Regions from separate parts of the Arthrobacter sp. Ms25 genome, predicted to be linked through region 1. Evidence: riboswitches for the same ligand, from Rfam matches in the RefSeq annotation. Region 1 holds a riboswitch; the other holds the start of a gene.
The links. Region 1 has a riboswitch for cyclic di-AMP ahead of AC5RT8_RS05040 (NlpC/P60 family protein). Riboswitches for the same ligand answer to the same signal wherever they lie in the genome.
Positions count from the first base shown of each region.

Region 2: it holds a riboswitch for cyclic di-AMP, as region 1 does, so the genes downstream of both, AC5RT8_RS01955 (LysM peptidoglycan-binding domain-containing protein) here and AC5RT8_RS05040 (NlpC/P60 family protein) in region 1, are expected to answer to the same signal.

Region 1 is NZ_JBNHFP010000002.1:77,097-81,947, reverse strand. It holds gene AC5RT8_RS05065 (molybdopterin molybdotransferase MoeA) at 1-405, opposite strand, end outside; gene AC5RT8_RS05060 (DUF6457 domain-containing protein) at 402-686, opposite strand; gene mobA (molybdenum cofactor guanylyltransferase) at 723-1,448, opposite strand; gene AC5RT8_RS05050 (HNH endonuclease) at 1,448-1,948, opposite strand; gene AC5RT8_RS05045 (NlpC/P60 family protein) at 2,171-2,965, opposite strand; gene AC5RT8_RS05040 (NlpC/P60 family protein) at 2,978-3,781, opposite strand; cyclic di-AMP (ydaO/yuaA leader) riboswitch at 3,785-3,944, opposite strand; gene AC5RT8_RS05035 (M23 family metallopeptidase) at 4,093-4,722, opposite strand.
Region 2 is NZ_JBNHFP010000001.1:410,871-415,721, reverse strand. It holds gene AC5RT8_RS01960 (MFS transporter) at 1-407, opposite strand, end outside; cyclic di-AMP (ydaO/yuaA leader) riboswitch at 1,021-1,164, shown strand; gene AC5RT8_RS01955 (LysM peptidoglycan-binding domain-containing protein) at 1,168-2,043, shown strand; gene AC5RT8_RS01950 (response regulator) at 2,155-2,829, opposite strand; gene AC5RT8_RS01945 (ATP-binding protein) at 2,826-4,851, opposite strand, start outside.

The sequences.
Region 1 (4,851 bases):
CGGCGGCGTGGCAGCGGAGACCGCGCCGCTTTCGGAGCGCAGCACGGCTTCGGCGCCGTCCGGGATCAGTCCGCCGGTAAGGATCTCCACGGCTTCGCCCGGCTGCAGGGCGCGGCGCCCGGATTCCCGGTGGACCTGCCAGCGTTCGATTTCGGGTTCCTCGTGGCTGATGACTGTCCACGGCGGCGGACCGGCGACGGCCCACCCGTCCATGGCCGCCGAGCCGTAGTGCGGAACGGGCTGCAGGGCCACTGTGTCGAGGGCCAGGATCCGGCCGAGCGCCTCGTCCAGGGGCACGGTTTCATAGGGCAGCGGGCGGGCGGCCGCATAGGCGGCGTGCCGGGCCTGGGCCCACGACGCGTTGGGCCCGGCAGGAAGGATCACGGGCGCGGCGGAGTCGCTCACTGTGTGTCTCCTTCGGCGGCGGCGGCACGGCACTGGTCGGCGGCCACCGCCATGGCCGAGCGCATGGCAACGGCACCGTCGGCCTGCCCGGTACCGGCTGCAAGGCCTGCGGCGTATCCGGCAATGTAGGTGGTCAGCGGCGCCGCCGGCCGTACCACGCTGTGCGCGGCTGCCGCGGCCAGGTCGAGGACAGCAGAGACATCCACCGGCGTGCCTTCAAGTTCCAATGCCTGCAGCAGCCTGCTGCTCCAGGCCTCGAGTTGTTCCTTCTGGCTTGCCATTCGTGCTCCTTCGTATCGCTTGGGGACTGCCCGGTCCTACGGCAGGTCCCCGGCGCTCACACCTAGGGACTGTGCATCGTTCCAGGTGTCAACATCGGCTGTACTTCCCGGGGGAACATCAATACCCCTCCATTGCACCCTAGCAAGCAACGCCTTCATGGACTTGTTCGCCAACCCTTCCGAAGCGGCGGACCGGACGGCGGCGCGCAGTTCCGCCGTACGGTACAGCGCTGCCAGCGGCTGGCGGTTTCCGGTGGAATCCACTGCCAGCAGGCTCTCCGCCGGGGCGGCGTCCGCCGGGGCGGCGTCCGCCGGGGCGGCGTCCGCCGCTGCCAGCAGGACCCGTACGGCCGCAGCAACCCGGGGCATGTCGCAGGCCAAGACCAACGTCCACGGGCAGCTGCCGCCCTGGTCTCCCCCGCCGTCGTCGTCACGGGCGTTGCCGTCTCCGTCACCGCTGGCCTCGAGGGCAGCCAGGGCGGTGACGGCGGCTGCAACCGCCGCGGCCGGCCCGGCGTAGGCCGGTTCTTCGCGGACGAGCACCGGTGTCCCCGGGACCCTGCCGACAGGGGCTGCCGTTAACAGGGCCGCCAGCTCGGGCGGCCCGGCGACGGCGACGTGCCGCGCACCGGCCGCAGCGGCAAGGGTGCTCTCCAGCAGGGTCCGGCCCTCAGCCAGCAGCAGTGCCTTGGGGGTGCCGCCGAGGCGCGTGGACCGGCCGCCGGCGAGGATAACCGCGTCGTAGCGGAGGGCAGCCGGCATCAGGCAGCCGTATCGTTCTGCAGGAACGGATCCCACTGCGGGGAAGGACGTTCGAGTTCCCGGATCTGCCAGCGCGCACCCCGGGGCGCCTTCGGCACGGTCCGCAGTTCCCAGCCCAACTGGGCCAGTGTCCGGTCCCCTTTGGTGTTATTGCAGCGCAGGCAGCACGCAACCAGGTTTTCCCAGCTGTCGTCGCCGCCGCGGGAGCGCGGGACTACGTGGTCAACGGTGGCGGCAGCCTTGCCGCAGTATGCGCATTCGTGGTTGTCCCGGCGCAGTACGCCCCGGCGCGTGGCAACAGTGCCCTCGCGGTAAGGGATCTTGACGTAACGGTGAAGGAGGATGACCGACGGCCGGGGAAGGATTTCGTTGGGGCCAACCACCGGCTCGCCGCTTTCCAGCACCACGCTTGCCTTTCCGTTCAAAACCAGCACCAAAGCGCGGCGGAAGGTGATCACGGCCAGTGGTTCGTATCCAGCATTCAGAACGAGAGTGCGCATGCACATACCTCTTCGTCTGCCGCCCACGAACCGGTGAGTACAAGACACCGTTCCACAGACGGCACTTCGGATTGTCTATGCAAGAGTAGAACGGGAACGCGATCTTGGCCATTTAGCCCTGCGTTACGGCAGCCGGCGCACCGTTGGCGGTGGCCCGTACCGGTTTAACGCGGCAGGGCCCCTCTCGAAAGAGGGGCCCTGCCGCTGAGTTGCCGGAACTGCCTAGCCGCCGACCCGGATGTAGACGCCACCCGAACCGAGTTCGGCCGGAGCCACGACGGTGGAGCCGCCGTTGAAACCGCCGTGCACTGCCTGTCCACCGCCGACATAGACAGCAATGTGGGCCATGCCCATCCCGCCGTCGGCGTAGTAGATCAGGTCGCCGGGCATAGCCTCAGCTGCGCTCACCGTCCGTCCAAGGGAGAGGTAGCTGGCAGGCCAGCCGTGGTGGCTGATTCCGGCCGCGGCCAAAGCATTGGTCACCAACATGGTGCAGTCCTGATTGACCCCAAGCTGCGCATAGGCAGCGGCGGCAATCGTGGACGCTGCACCGGACGGGGCAGCCGGCGCCGGCTGGGCGGCGGAGGCCGTGCTGAGGCTGGGAGCCGCAGCACCGGCATTGCCGCCGGCCTGCTGGACGGGAGCAGCGGCTGCTTCCTGGGCACCGGCCGCGGGTGCGGCGGCAGCTGCTGCCTCAAGCGCGGGCACCGGCTCTTCCACGGGTGCCGGCGTCGAACCCGAGATACCGGCGCGTTCGAACGACACGGCCACGTCCGCAGGGACGTGGAGTGACGTGGAAAGGTTCAGTGCGCTGGTCCGGACGTCGCGGGGTGCGTCTGCACCGGAGGCGTTGGCAGCAACACCGGTTGTCAGCACCAGCCCCGAGGCTGCCGCGATGACGGCTGCCTGGCGGCCCACTGTTCCGGCATTGGCACTGACGGCGCCGGCGAAGGCGTTCAGCGTGGTGGCGCGTGCCACCGGCGCCCGGTGGCGGGCGCGCTCAATCGACGAGGTCATGATGTCCCGGGCTTAGCTCACGCGGACGAAGCTGGCGCCCGGCAGATCGGAGAGGCTGTGCAGTCCGGTGTTCATGCCGTTCAGGCCACCGCTGATGACCTGGCCGTTGCCCACGTAGATGGCAACGTGGCCGGCGGTGATCACAAGGTCACCGGGAGCCGGGGAGGAAACCACGGAACCGTACTGGAAGAACTGGCCCGGAGCGAGGTCGCCAACGGACTTGCCCACGGAGCGGAGTGCCTTCTCGACCATGGCGGTGCAGTCCTGTGCAACGCCGATCTGGCCGTAGGCCGAAGCCACCAGGCCGGAGGCGACGTTTCCGGAGGCCGGTGCTTCAACTGCGGCGGCAGGCGCGGCGTTGCTGGCGGCCTGGAAGGTGACGCCGGCTGCCGGAGCGGCCGGAGCGGCCGTCTGGGCTGCGGCGTTGCGGGTGGCGGTCTGGGCTTCAGCAGCCTGGGCTGCGGCCAGTTCTTCGGCTGCCTGGGCTGCGGCCTCTTCAGCGGCAACCTGTGCGCGGTAGTCAGCGCCGGAAGTCGAGCTGGGGGCCACCAGGGGAAGCTGGAACGGTGCGTCGGCGGGAGCGGTGACGCTGCCGGCCACGATGTTCAGGGGGGTTGCTGCGAGTGCCTGGCGGTCCGTGCTTACGGAAGCCTGTGCAGGAAGTCCGGCAGCCAGCACGAGGCCGGATGCTGCAACTACGACGGCGGCCTGGCGGCCTACGGTTCCGGCGTTGCTGCTGACTGCCTTGGAAAGTGCAGTGATCGGGTTGGTCTGTACGGTGGCAGCACGACGGCGGCCATGAGCGTTTGATGACACAGGTTTGCCTCTCCCAATTGCCTACGAGGTGAGCTGTCGGATTCGGATGGGAGTCACCCGGTTGCCCGGCCTAATGGCCTTTTGCAACTTAACCCCAAGGGTTTCTTGCGAAACCCGAAATTGGTTCCCCCGCCTCTGCCATGCGATTCTGCGAACGGACTTCAAACAGTGGCAGAGCTAGGCGATCTGTTCGAAGGTGCCCCATCGTTGGCGAATCAGGCACGAGGACGAGCGTACAGCAACATTTGAGGTATGTCACGTTCCGATCACGAAATGATATTCAACCGGTTACGGACCTTTGATTTGGCGGGTTAGAGCCAATTCAAAGGGTCAACAACTTCGCCGTTAACCATGACTTCGAAATGCAGATGGCACCCGGTTGAAGAACCGGTGGTGCCGCTTGCCCCCACCAGGAATCCCCGGTCGATTTCGGCGCCGACGGTGACCGCAATGTTGGAAAGGTGGTTATACGTGGTTTCGACCCCGTTGCCGTGGTCAATCACTACGCGGTTTCCGCCGCCGTAGGGGTGCCAGCCGGCGAAGACCACGGTGCCCGATGCTGCAGCATTGACGGCGGTCCCGCAGGTGGCGGCGAAGTCCTGTCCGTTGTGCATCTCGCCGGCTTCTCCGGTGATGGGGCTGACGCGGTGCCCGAACCCGGAGGTCTGCACCAGCGAAGCGTCCAGCGGTGTGGACAGCGTGCCCTTGGCAGCAGCAGGAACCGCATGCGATCCCGCGGCGACCGTGATGGAGGCCAGCGCGGCGTCCGGGTCGTACTTGCTGCTCAGCCCGGTGCGGTCGAATCCGATGTCGGCATTCGGATCAGCGGAGACGGGTACATCGACAGCAACCGGCTCAAGCTGTACCGGATCATCGGCCGCTGCGTGCGTGGGCATGGCGGCGGTAAGGATCAGTCCGGAAGTTGCAGCGGTAATTGCCACTTTCTGGGCGGCACCGCCAACGGACACGGATTTGGTTTCGGCGCGCCGGCGGCCTGACGTGGAGGCGTTGCGGGGGCGCAGTGGCGCAGTGTGAGCAGGCGCGCGGCGCCGGCCCGAAGCAGCATGCTT
Region 2 (4,851 bases), on a different contig from region 1:
GTGGCCAGGGTCGTGGAGATGCCGAAGTACCCGGTGCCTTCACCGCGCCGGTGGACGGGAATCAGCCCCATGACGGAGGCGGAGATACTCGTGCTTGCCGCACCGAATGCCATGCCGTGCAGGATCCGCACGGTGAGCAGCAACGCCAGGTTCGACGCCGGGATGTACAGCAGCGACGCGGCTACGAACACTGCCAGGCTAATCACCAGCAGCCGGCGCCGTCCCACGAAGTCCAGGAACTTGCCGGCGAACACGCGCGCCGCCAGCGCACCGAGGACAAAGGAACCGGAGGCGAATCCGGCGGCCCCGTCGGAGGCGGAGAACTCCTGCACGGCGTACAACGCCATGCTGGTCATCAGCAGATAAAACACCATTGAAATAAAGAGATTGGTGACGATCGCCAGCACGAATCCCCGAGTCCATAATTTCGAACCGCTGCCAGCCACTGCCCACTCCTGTTTACTTGACACTGCCGCCGTATTGAAAGGCTGCCTAACAACCTTACGCGCCGCCTGGACCGGATCGAAAATCCCCCAGGACGGCAACGGGACGGCTGCCTCCCCTGAGCCGGAAACGCTCCGGGACGGGCAACCTTGGCCGATTTCCGTGATCCCGCACTCATTTGGGCCCGTGGTGATGCTGATGATACGGATGGGACCACACCCGTCACTCCCGTTTCGACGGGAAGGTGTTCCGCTGCTGAAACCTGCCTCGTCCGCCCCCGGAGAACCGGCGGCTGATGCCCTTGTTACACATGGGATGGCTGGGAAATCCCCCGGCCGGCTTCCTGAAGGCGACACGCCCGGAGCGGGCCTGTTAAAATTGATGCTACTGGTACCCGAAGTGGCACATGAGGGGTAAATTCCCTACCATACCGCGGCCCCGCTCACACGCCCGCGAGAAGCAGATCACATAATGGTTATCCAACCGTAACTATCCAGTACGGTTATACCCATGCCGCTTTCTGATGCGGCTCCCCCGGGGCTTGTTACCTAGCTCTGCCGCTGGTTCCGGGGTCCACAGATCGCACTACCACGGCAGAGGCGGGGGAACCATTTACGGGTTCCTTGAATCCTTGGGGTTAAGCCGACCGGTTACCGCCGGCGGCCGGGTGTCTCCCATCCGCATCCGACAGCTCACCTCGCAGGTATCGGGAGAGGTTATTACATGACTTTCAACAAGACTCGTGGACGCCACCGCGCCGAGAACATCGCCGCCGCTGGCCGCGGACGGACCATCGGCAGTGCCGCTGCCGTAGTCGTCGCCGGTTCCGGCCTCATGCTCAGCATGGCAGCACCGGCCTCCGCCGGAGTAGTCGCCAACGACAACTACACGCCGTCGCCGGCAGTTGCACCGGCCGCTCCGGTCGCAGCAGCCCCCGTTGCAGCCGCACCGGCAGCTGCTCCCGCAGCCGCCACCACCCACACCGTCGCCTCCGGTGACACCCTGGGCCAGATCTCCGCTGCTTACGGCGTTGGCCTGGACACCGTCCTGGCGCTGAACGGCCTGGCCCTGGAATCCATCATCTACCCCGGTGATGTCATCACCGTTGCCGGCGAAGCTGCTCCGGCTGCCGCTCCGGCAGTTGCCGCCGCACCGGCTGCGTCCTACGCACCGGCCGCTGCCGCACCGGCAGCCGCACCGGCCGAGGCCGCCAACACCGGCGTCGTCACCACCCAGTCCACCAACATCACGCCGGCTGCCGCAACGCCTGCAGCCAGCGGCACCAACGCCATCATGCTGGCTTCGGCCCAGTCGCAGCTGGGCGCAGCCCAGGACTGCACCGTCCTGGTTGAGGTTGCCCTGCGCGCCGCAGGCCACAGCGTCGGAGACCTTGCTCCCGCACAGCTGGCAGCCTACGGCACCCAGGTCTCCACTCCGGAGCCCGGTGACATGGTCTACTACGCCGACGGCGGCATGGGCCTGGCCCACATTGCCATCTACATCGGCGACGGCCAGGCCATCCACAGCGGCTGGAACGGCAACCAGACCGTTGTCCAGTCCGTCAACGTCGGCTCCGGCCCCGTGTTCTACCGCGCATAAGGCTACTTAGCCCCAATACGCAAAGATGAGCGTCCGACCCCGCAAGGGGCCGGACGCTCATTGCGTTAAGCCCCCGGTGCGTTGGCCCGGCAGGCGCAGGAAGGGACTGCGCTAGGGCACAAAGCGGTACCCCATGCCGTGCTCGGTCAGCAGGTGCACCGGAGCAGCCGGGTCGGTCTCCAGTTTCCGCCGCAGCTGGCCGATATAGAGGCGCAGGTAGCCGGAGTCGGTGGTGCCCGGTCCCCAGACATTGGTCAGCAGCGTCTGCTGGGTGATCAGCATTCCCGGATGGGCCAGCAGTTCCGCCAGGAACCGCCACTCGGTGGGAGTGAGACGGATGTCCGAGCCGTCGTCGAGCCGGGCTATGCGCCGGGCCGCAAGGTCCACCCGCACCGCTCCGAACGTGATTTCGCTGGGCCCTGCCGCCGAGGGCGACCGGCGGGAGAGTGCGCGGATCCGGGCCAGCAGTTCCTCGGTGGAGAAGGGCTTGGTGACGTAGTCGTCCGCCCCGAGGTCCAGGGCCCGGACCTTGTCCGCCGGATCGATCCGTCCGGACACCACCAGGATCGGCACCGCGCTCCAGCCGCGGACGGCCTCAATGACGTCCATCCCGCTCAGCCCCGGCATGCCCAGGTCCAGCACCAGCAGGTCCGGATGGGTGTCCACTGCTTTGCGGACGGCGGCGCTGCCGCTTTCCGCGGTCACCACCTCATAGCCGTAGGCGCTCAGGGTAATCCGCAGCGCCCGGAGGATCTGCACGTCGTCGTCGGCGATCAGGATCTTCATCCGGCCACCGCCGGGAACTGCAGCCCGCCCGCGGGCACGCGGCGTGCAGCGGCCGGCAGCGAGAGGACCATGGTCAGCCCGCCGCCCGGGGTGTCTTCGGTTTCCAGTGTTCCGCCCATACCTTCCGTAAATCCTTTGGCCAGCGCCAAGCCAAGGCCCAGGCCGGTCGAGTTGTCAGTGTCCCCGAGCCGCTGGAAGGGCACAAAGATCTCGCCTTTCCTCTGCTCCGGAACGCCGGGTCCTGAGTCTATGACGCGGATTTCCACGCGGCCGGCAAACTCGCTGACGGACAGCACGCATTTGGTGCCTGCCGGGCTGAAACGCACCGCGTTGGCCAGCAGGTTGACCAGCACCCGCTGCAGCAGCACCATGTCCGCCAGGACCACGCGCGGAGCGGCGGGGATTTCGAGTTCCACATCCGCCGGACCCAGTTCCAGCTCCTCAAGTGCCGGCAGCACCGCATCCGCGACGTCCAACGGCTCCAGGCTCACCCCGATGACCCCGGCCTGCAGCCTGCTCACGTCCAGCAGGCTCGTGACGAGCCCGGACAGGGAGTCCAGTGATTCCTCGGCGGTGGCCAGCAGTTCATTCCGGTCCTGCTCGGACCAGGTGACGTCTGTCGCCCTTAGTCCGGTCACCGCGGCGGTGGCAGCGGTCAGCGGCCGGCGCAGGTCATGCCCGACGGCGGCCAGCAGCGCCGTGCGGACCTTGTCCGCCTCGGCCAGCGAGCCGAGTCCCCGGGCGGTTTCGGTCAGCTCGCGGTGCTCCAGTGCCGCCTCCAGCTGGGCGGCGATCACCGCCAGCAGGCGCCGGTCCGAGGCCGCCAGCTCCCGGCCCCACAAATCCAGGGAGCACTGCTCCCCCACCTGCAGGCGGGTAAACGCCGGGTCGTCGGGGCGGACGGAGGCGGGCCACTCGCCGTCCGCATACAGGTCCTCGCCGTTCGAGCGCAGCCGTGCGGCGCTCACGCTGAACGCCTCGCGGGTCCGGCCCACCAGCGCCCCGAGTGCGTCCTCGCCGCGCAGCACGCTGCCGGCCACCGAGGCGAGCAGTTCGGATTCCGACGCCGAGCGCCGGGCGGTGCGGGCCCGCCGCGCCGCGGCGTCCACCACGTAGCTGACCAGCAGTGCGTTGACCACGTACAGTCCCAGCGCCAGCATGTGCGAGGGAGTGGCCACGGTGACCGTATAGAGCGGGGAAATGAAGAAGAAGTCCAGGGTCAGGCCGGAGAGCAGGGCGGCGAACAGGGCCGGCCAGATGCCTCCGACCAGCGCGACCAGAATCACCAGCAGCTGGTAGCTGAGCACGTCTCCGGTGATGGTTTCGGCGCTCCTGGCGGAGACCAGCCCTGCGGTAAGCAGCGGCCCGCCCAGCAGGGCGAAGCCGAAGCCCAGCAGCCGCCGGCGCCTGGAAAGGGCCCCGCCGAAGCGGGGCAGCACCAGAGACCGGGCCGCCGCCGAGTGGGAGACCATGTGGACGTCGATGTCCCCGGACTCGCGGATGACCGTAGCGCCGATGCCGGGTCCGGAAAGGAGGGCGGCAATCCGCGGGCGCCGGCTGACTCCCACCACCAGCTGGGTGGCGTTGACGCTGCGGGCAAAGTCGACGAGGGCCCGCGGAACGTCGTTGCCCACCACCTGGTGGAACGTGCCGCCGAGTTTCTCCACCAGCATCCGCTGTGCGGCAAGTTCCCCGGGCTCCGGCCCCCGCAGGCCGTCCGCGCCGGAGACGTGCACGGCCAGCAGTTTGCCGCCGGCGGACCGGGCGGCAATGCGGGCACCGCGGCGCAGCAGGGTACGTCCCTCCGGGCCGCCGGTGAGCGCGACCACCACCCGTTCCCGTGCCTCCCATTTGCGGTTGATGCCGTGCTCGGCCCGGTAGCGGTTCAGTGCCGAGTCCACCTCGTCCGCCAGCCACAGCAGGGCCAGTTCCCTCAGGGCGGTGAGGTTTCCGAGGCGGAAATAGTTGGACAGGGCGGCGTCCACCCGCTCGGCCGGGTAGATCACCCCGTCCGCGAGGCGC